DNA from 3 places in the Polaromonas sp. P1_G1 genome. Region 2 is predicted to be linked to each of the others. Evidence: predicted binding sites of a transcription regulator. Region 2 holds the regulator's gene; each other region holds the start of a gene.
What was found. The regulator LexA, encoded in region 2, represses DNA repair genes until DNA is damaged. The targets are predictions, from matches to a motif close to ACTGTATNNNNATACAGT.
Positions count from the first base shown of each region.

Region 1: the regulator LexA is predicted to act here: its motif matches at 1,297-1,314, upstream of AC1D1Y_RS11260 (PA0069 family radical SAM protein).
Region 3: the regulator LexA is predicted to act here: its motif matches at 940-957, upstream of imuA (translesion DNA synthesis-associated protein ImuA).

Region 1 covers NZ_JBFUBU010000018.1:81,368-83,629, forward strand. The annotation lists gene AC1D1Y_RS11255 (GNAT family N-acetyltransferase) at 1-114, opposite strand, end outside; gene AC1D1Y_RS11260 (PA0069 family radical SAM protein) at 165-1,253, opposite strand; gene AC1D1Y_RS11265 (hypothetical protein) at 1,493-2,197, opposite strand.
Region 2 covers NZ_JBFUBU010000027.1:110,029-112,290, reverse strand. The annotation lists gene AC1D1Y_RS15305 (asparaginase) at 1-553, opposite strand, end outside; gene lexA (transcriptional repressor LexA) at 686-1,390, shown strand; gene AC1D1Y_RS15295 (hypothetical protein) at 1,523-1,894, shown strand; gene AC1D1Y_RS15290 (D-2-hydroxyacid dehydrogenase family protein) at 2,082-2,262, shown strand, end outside.
Region 3 covers NZ_JBFUBU010000032.1:52,076-54,337, forward strand. The annotation lists gene AC1D1Y_RS16975 (Y-family DNA polymerase) at 1-284, opposite strand, end outside; gene imuA (translesion DNA synthesis-associated protein ImuA) at 244-909, opposite strand; gene AC1D1Y_RS16985 (YkvA family protein) at 1,218-1,544, shown strand; gene AC1D1Y_RS16990 (SDR family oxidoreductase) at 1,689-2,262, shown strand, end outside.

The DNA of each region.
Region 1 (2,262 bases), on a different contig from region 2:
GAAAACAACCTTGAGGTCTGCCGGTTTCTTTTCGCCCAGGGGCGCGATGCGGTACAGATGCGACAAGGCATCCCAGTCCACATCGTCCGATGAATATCTCCATTCGAATGCCACGCTGAACTCCTTGGGAATCTATTTACGATCTAACGGCTTGCACTATACGTTCAGAACAAACTACCCTGCCCCGCGGCACCCGGCGGCCTGAAGCGGCTCAAATCCAGCTCCACACGCTCGCGGTTAAAGCCCAGCCGCCTGCAGGCTTTGACAAAACGCTGGCGCACCAGGTCGGACCACAGGCCCGAGCCCTTCATGCGCGTCGCGAAATCGCTGTCGTAATCCTTGCCGCCGCGCATTTCATGGATGTGCGCCATGATGCGCGCCGCGCGCTGCGGGTAGTGCAGTTCCAGCCACTCTTTGAAGATGGGCGCAAGCTCCCAGGGCAGCCGGATCACATGGTAAAACGCCGAGCGTGCGCCGGCCTCCCAAGCCGCTTCCAGCACCTGCTCCATGTCTTCCGTGACGAAAGGAATGTGCGGCGCCAGGCTCACACCGACCGGCACGCCGTGCTCGGCCAACGTGCGTATGGTGCGCAGGCGCCGGTGCGGCGCGGCCGCGCGCGGCTCGAGTTTGCGCGCCACTTCACCGTCCAGCGTGGTAATGGTCACGTAGATCGCGGCCAGCTTTGCGGCCGCCATGGGCGCGATCAGGTCCAGGTCGCGCTCCACGCCGCTGGACTTGGTGACCAGGGAAAACGGCTGCCCCACCTCTTGCATCAGCTCGATCACGCTGCGCGTCAGCTTGAGCTCGCGCTCTATCGGCTGGTAGCAGTCGGTCGCCGAGCCGATATTGATCAGCTTGGGAACGTAGCTGCGCTTGCCCAGGTCGGCGCGCAGCACCTCGACGATGTTGCGCTTGGCGATCAGCCGCGTTTCAAAATCCAGGCCCGGCGAAAGGTTCAGGTAGCTGTGCGTGGGCCGCGCATAGCAGTACACGCAGCCGTGCTCACAACCACGGTAAGGATTGACCGAATAGTCGAAATGGATGTCAGGCGAATCGTTTTTGCTGATCGCGCTGCGCGCGGTCTCAAACGTGACCTCGGTCTCAGGCCGTGGTGCCTCGCCTGCCGCCTCTTCTTCGAGCGTGCCCCAGCCGTCGTCCCAGGCCGCACGCACGTCTTTCTCAAACCGGTGCGCAATGCGCGTGGCAGTGCCGCGGCCCTTGATGGCGTGGATGGGGATGATAGCGTCGGACATGGGGTGGAAACAGCCGGCCGACAAAATGGGATCGGCCCGAAATACTGTATTTACGTACAGTATATTCAGACCGCCCACTTTCATCAAGCACTTCGTTTCCCGCCCCCTCCTGCCCCTGGGGCGATGGGTCCCACACTGCTTAGCCGAGGCGGATCAGCCCTTCCTGCAAACTCACCGTCGGGCTTGATCGCGCATGGAACTGATTTGATTGAGTTCCTCTGTTGTAAGTTTTGTCATTTTTAAGCTCTCTTGATTAACTGAAGGATGCGGGTGATTTCAAGATATATCTCGGGCCAGTCGGCACAATGCTTTTGATTCATGCGCACGCCGGCCCAGATTCCGGGCTGCCACATGAATCCAGTACCCCCACCATTGCGGGGATCTGCGTGGCTGCAGCCCGCGACAGGTGGCAACCCATCAGGGCCTTTGAGTTGGGTGGCTACGTAATAAGTAAGGTGATCGATGTAATGGTCGCCAGGACCGATCACATGTTTCATGGTGATGGCCTCCAACCCCGGCCGCAGCGTTCTGCGCTCTGCAATCCAACCGTTTAACTCCGCCAGCTTGATAAGCTGGTAGCCGCGTGGCTCAGCCGGAATATGGCTGGAGCGCAGAAAAATTTCAATCGCTACTTCGTAGAAGTTTTTCCCCTGCTCCGGGTAACTTTGCCGATCCGCTCGGCCCGTCAACGGGGTCTTGCTGGGCCAGTAAAAAGTAATGCCGCGAAGGTTGGGACTGCCATACTCCCACGGCCCGGAAAACCATTGCCCGTTGACTTTGAACAACTGCCTCCCAGGTTCAACCGCAGGCTGGACATCGCCGTCGCAAATCTTGTCCAGGCAGGCAACACGTTTTTCCTCGGCCAGTTCGGCCCGCCGTTGGTCATCAGGACCGCAGCCTATCAGCGCGGCCACAGCAATCAAGACATAGCTCAGACGGTACATGCGATATCTCTCGGCAGTTCTTGGTTCACTTGAGATGCAAATTGCAAGAAGCGTTTTTCGTGCTC
Region 2 (2,262 bases):
CATAGCCGATGGGTCCGGCGTCGCCCGAACTGAAAGGGTCAAGACGATAGGTATGCGCCTTCTGGACGTCCGCCGCACCGTGGACGACGCCGGCGCACACCGCCACCACGCCCTGCGCTCCCGAGTGGCGCGCCACCGCCACCGCATCGAGCAGGTTTTGCGGTCCGTCAGGCACCAGCGCCGTGGCCGGGCGCATCGCGCAGGTCAGCACTACGGGCTTGGCCGGCGCCAGCAGCGCCTGCAGGAAAAAGGCGGTTTCCTCCAGCGTATCGGTGCCGTGGGTGATGACGATGCCCTGGACGTCGGGCTGCGCGAGGTAATGGCTGACGCGCGCGGCCAGTTTGGCCCACACCGCAAAACTCATGTCCTTGCTGTCAACCTGCGCCACCTGCTCCGTCAGCACGGTGCCGGCCTGCGCCAGAGCGGGGATCGCAGCCAGCAGTTCTTCGACGCCCACCTGGGCGGCGGTGTAACCGATGTTGTCCGACACGCTGGCGGCCCGGCCGGCGATCGTGCCGCCGGTGCCCAGAATCACAATATTTTGAGGATGCATGGAAAGTGATCTTGCAATCTTTTAAAAACTGGATGAAAATACAGGTACTGGATATTAAAACAGGTCGACGGCAGGCAAACGGTTGCAGCCCTCGGTTCTGCCTTTATCTGAAGAACCATAGGAGTCCCCGCCATGAGCATCCTCGCCGATTTTCCGCATTTTCCCTCCGAAGGTCCCAAGCTCACGGCGCGCCAGCAACAAATCCTGGAACTGATCCAGAGTGCCATCGCCCGTACCGGTGCACCGCCCACCCGCGCCGAAATCGCGAACGAACTGGGTTTCAAGTCCGCCAACGCCGCCGAAGAACACCTGCAGGCGTTGGCCCGCAAAGGCGTCATCGAGCTCGTCAGCGGTACTTCACGCGGCATACGCTTGCGCGGCGACACCCTACGTTCCATCAACGAATCACGCACCAAACAGTTTTCCCTGCCGTTGCAAAGCCTGGCCCAGCTCGCCCTACCTTTGGTAGGGCGGGTTGCTGCTGGCAGCCCGATTCTCGCGCAGGAACATATCGAGCAAACCTATTATTTTGAAAGCAGCCTGTTCCAGCGCCAGCCCGATTACCTGCTCAAGGTTCGCGGCATGAGCATGCGCGACGTCGGCATCATGGACGGCGACCTGCTGGCCGTCAAACAGGCCAAGGAAGCCAAGAACGGCCAGATCGTCGTGGCCCGCCTGGGCGATGAAGTCACCGTCAAACGCTTTCGCCGCAACAAGAACCTGATCGAGCTTTTGCCCGAAAACCCCGACTTCAACATCATCGTGGTCGAGCCCGGCGAGCCGTTTGAACTCGAAGGCCTCGCCGTCGGTTTGATACGCAACACCATGCTGATGTAAGCCTTCCAATCCGGCCACGCACCAGGTGGCGGGCGTTTGGCTGTATGGCCAACACCCTGGTGCAGCGGCCCTGCCGGCTGTAGCCGGTCCGAAATCCTGCCTGTGTAAACCTCTCTCATACAGGAGTTCATCATGGGAATCGTCAGTTTTTCACATTCACCCCTTCTGTCTCTCCTGCTGGCTCCCGTGCAGGCGCTGGCCGCCTGGTTTGTGCCTGCGCAGCAAAGCAGGTCCCATCAGTTTTCCAAATCCGTGCGCGCCCAGCGCGCGGCCGGCCAGCTGGCATTGCCTTTTTCCTCCGGTCCCGCCCCATCGCCCCGCGAAGCCACCCAAGCCGGCAAGGCAAGGCCCCGTAACCCCACGCCCAGCCGCCTGCGCATCGTGCGCGAATTCGATGCCAATGTCGGCCCGGCTTGCGCCGGCCGCATGGTCATCTCCGGCCGCATGGCCGACGTCTGTGCGGAGCTTGAGCGCATGGCCCAGCGCGAGGCCGCCTTGCAATAAAAAAGCCCCTGCCCGCCTTCGCCCTCTCTGAGGGAGGCTATTTCCCGGCTGCGTGAAGGTCAATGAGCCCGCCCAGTGCGCCACGGCAGGACTGAAATGCCTCGACAGGTTTCCTTGCGATACAAAATGCAAGCATTCGGGTAGCCCTTCCCGCGAGGAAGAAAAATCTTGCAGGCACAATATCGGCATGAATATTGTGATCCTCGACGACTACCAGGACGCAGTGCGAAAACTGAACTGCGCTGCCAAACTTGAGGCCTACCCCGCCAAGGTCTACACCAACACCGTCAAAGGCATAGGCCAGCTGTCCGTCCGGCTCAAGGATGCCGACGTCATCGTCCTTATCCGGGAACGGACCCAGCTCAACC
Region 3 (2,262 bases), on a different contig from region 2:
GTCGCGCCCTGCGCGCGTTGCACCTCGGCCTGCAGCCCGTTCTCATCAAAGAAGACGGCCAGGCGCTGCGCCAGCAGCTGCATCAGCCGCGCCAGACCGCCGAAGAGGCGCAGGCTGCCCGTCACGTCCATCAGCACCGCCTCGTCGACCAGCGCCACGCGCGGCGTCAGGCCCAGCGCCAGACTGGCCACCGCCCGCTGCACAGCGGCGGCGTCCAGCGCCGGCCGGCCCTCGGCACCCGCCTCAGTGGTGGTCGAGATGTGCAATGCGATCCAGCAGCGCATGGATGGGGCTCCGGGATGAACTGAGGGGAAGCGACACCAGCGAAGGCAGCAGCAGGGGCGCCGGAATACCGACCTCTTCGCGCTGGCGCCGCACCCTTTCGCGGGCGGCCCCCCCCCCCGCAAAAACAAACAACAGCTTGTTGTGCGCATGCGCGGCAATCTGCAGGCGGCGCAAATGGGCGCTGCGCGCATCCGGCAACCAAGCCAGCACGCAGTGCACGTCGGCGCATTGCAGGGCTTCGCGCGTGGCCCAGAGCAGTGAGGGCGCATCGCCGGGCTTGCCCTGGATGCTGAGCAGGCGCCGCATGTCCAGAGAGCGCGCGCCCAGCGCCGGACCGAAAGGCAGCCAGGGCGCGCCCACCAGCACCGTCAGTTCGCGGGACCGGGCCTGCAGGGCCGCCAGCGCCGGCGCCACCAGGCCCCATTCATGCACGCCCGCCTGGGGCTGCAGCAACTCGATCAAGGCCCCCTGCGGCCAGCCGCCCCCGGGCAGCACCTGGTCAAGCCCTGCATAGCCGGTGTCGACGGTATGCAGGCTCGCACTGCCCAACTCGCCAGCGCGCCAGACCTGGGACAGGCTGCCCAGATCCGGCGAAGCACGGTCTGCGGAAATCGGGGAAAGCATGGGGCAGGCTCAAATCAGGTAAAACCAATAACTGTATTTATATACAGTATAGGAGGTGATTGGCCCCTGTGCCAAGCAAAACCCCACATCCGCCGGGATAAGCCCACGCTGCCCCCTCCTGATTCCCCGGAAGAAGCCGCGTAATCCCCCGTAATGGCTTGTCCAGGGTCGCGGCAGTAAATTTGTTTTCCCCGGTTTGTCGGCTCACTCAGGGGGTTCAGGAGCGCTGCTGAATCAGACGCCACCGGCGGGGTATGTCGACCTCTCGACCGCAAACGCCCGGCCTCACCAAAATACAAGGACGAACCATGGAAGCCCGTGCATATTTCGATGCAAATTTTTGGGAAAAAGTGAAGAACTTCGCCCTGCGCGCCGGGCGCAACGTCATTGAGAAGGCCCTGTGGCTCTATTACGCCGCGCAGCGGCCGGATACGCCGGCATGGGCCAGGACAGTGATCTACAGCGCACTGGTCTACTTCATCTCACCGGTCGATGCCATTCCCGACATCACGCCGGTTGTCGGCTACGTCGATGACCTGGGCGTACTGGCCGCCGCGTTCGGGATGGTGGGCCTGCACATCGATGACACGGTCCGGGAAGAAACCCAAAAGAAGCTGGCCGAGTGGTTCGGGTAAGCGCCAGATATCCCCTCTTTCGTGAACGTCTGGCTAGCGCCGGCGGACCACAAACGTATGTCCGGAACCGGCGAGCGCCGAACACCCGCCAGACCTACTCTTGGAATACCGGTACTTGCTACCTCACATTCCAGGAAATTTTTGATGAACAGATTGCACAACAAACGCGCGCTGGTGACAGGCGGAACCTCGGGCATAGGCCTTGAGACGGCCAGGCAGTTTCTGGCCGAAGGCGCCCGCGTCATGGTGACCGGTTCCAGCGACGAATCATTGGCTGAGGCACGCCGGCAGCTCGGTGGCGACGCCCTCTTCTCCAAAACCGACGCGGGCGATCTTCAGGCACAGGTCAAGCTGGCCCAGGAGGTGCGCGACGCGTTCGGGCAGCTCGACGTGGCCTTCATCAACGCGGGCATCGGCATTTTCATGCCGCTTGAAGCCTGGGACGAGGCGGCGTTTGACCGCTCCATGGCCGTCAACTTCAAAGGGCCCTTCTTTTTGCTGCAGGCCTTGCTGGGCACTTTTGCGAACCCGGCCTCCGTCATCCTCAACGGCTCGGTGAATGCGCACCTGGGCATGCCGGCCTCCAGCGTCTACTCGGCGACCAAGGCCGGCTTGGTCTCGCTGGCCAAAACGCTGTCCGGCGAACTGGTCGCCAGGGGCATACGGCTCAACACCGTCAGCCCGGGCACCGTGACGACACCGATCTACGGCAAGCTGG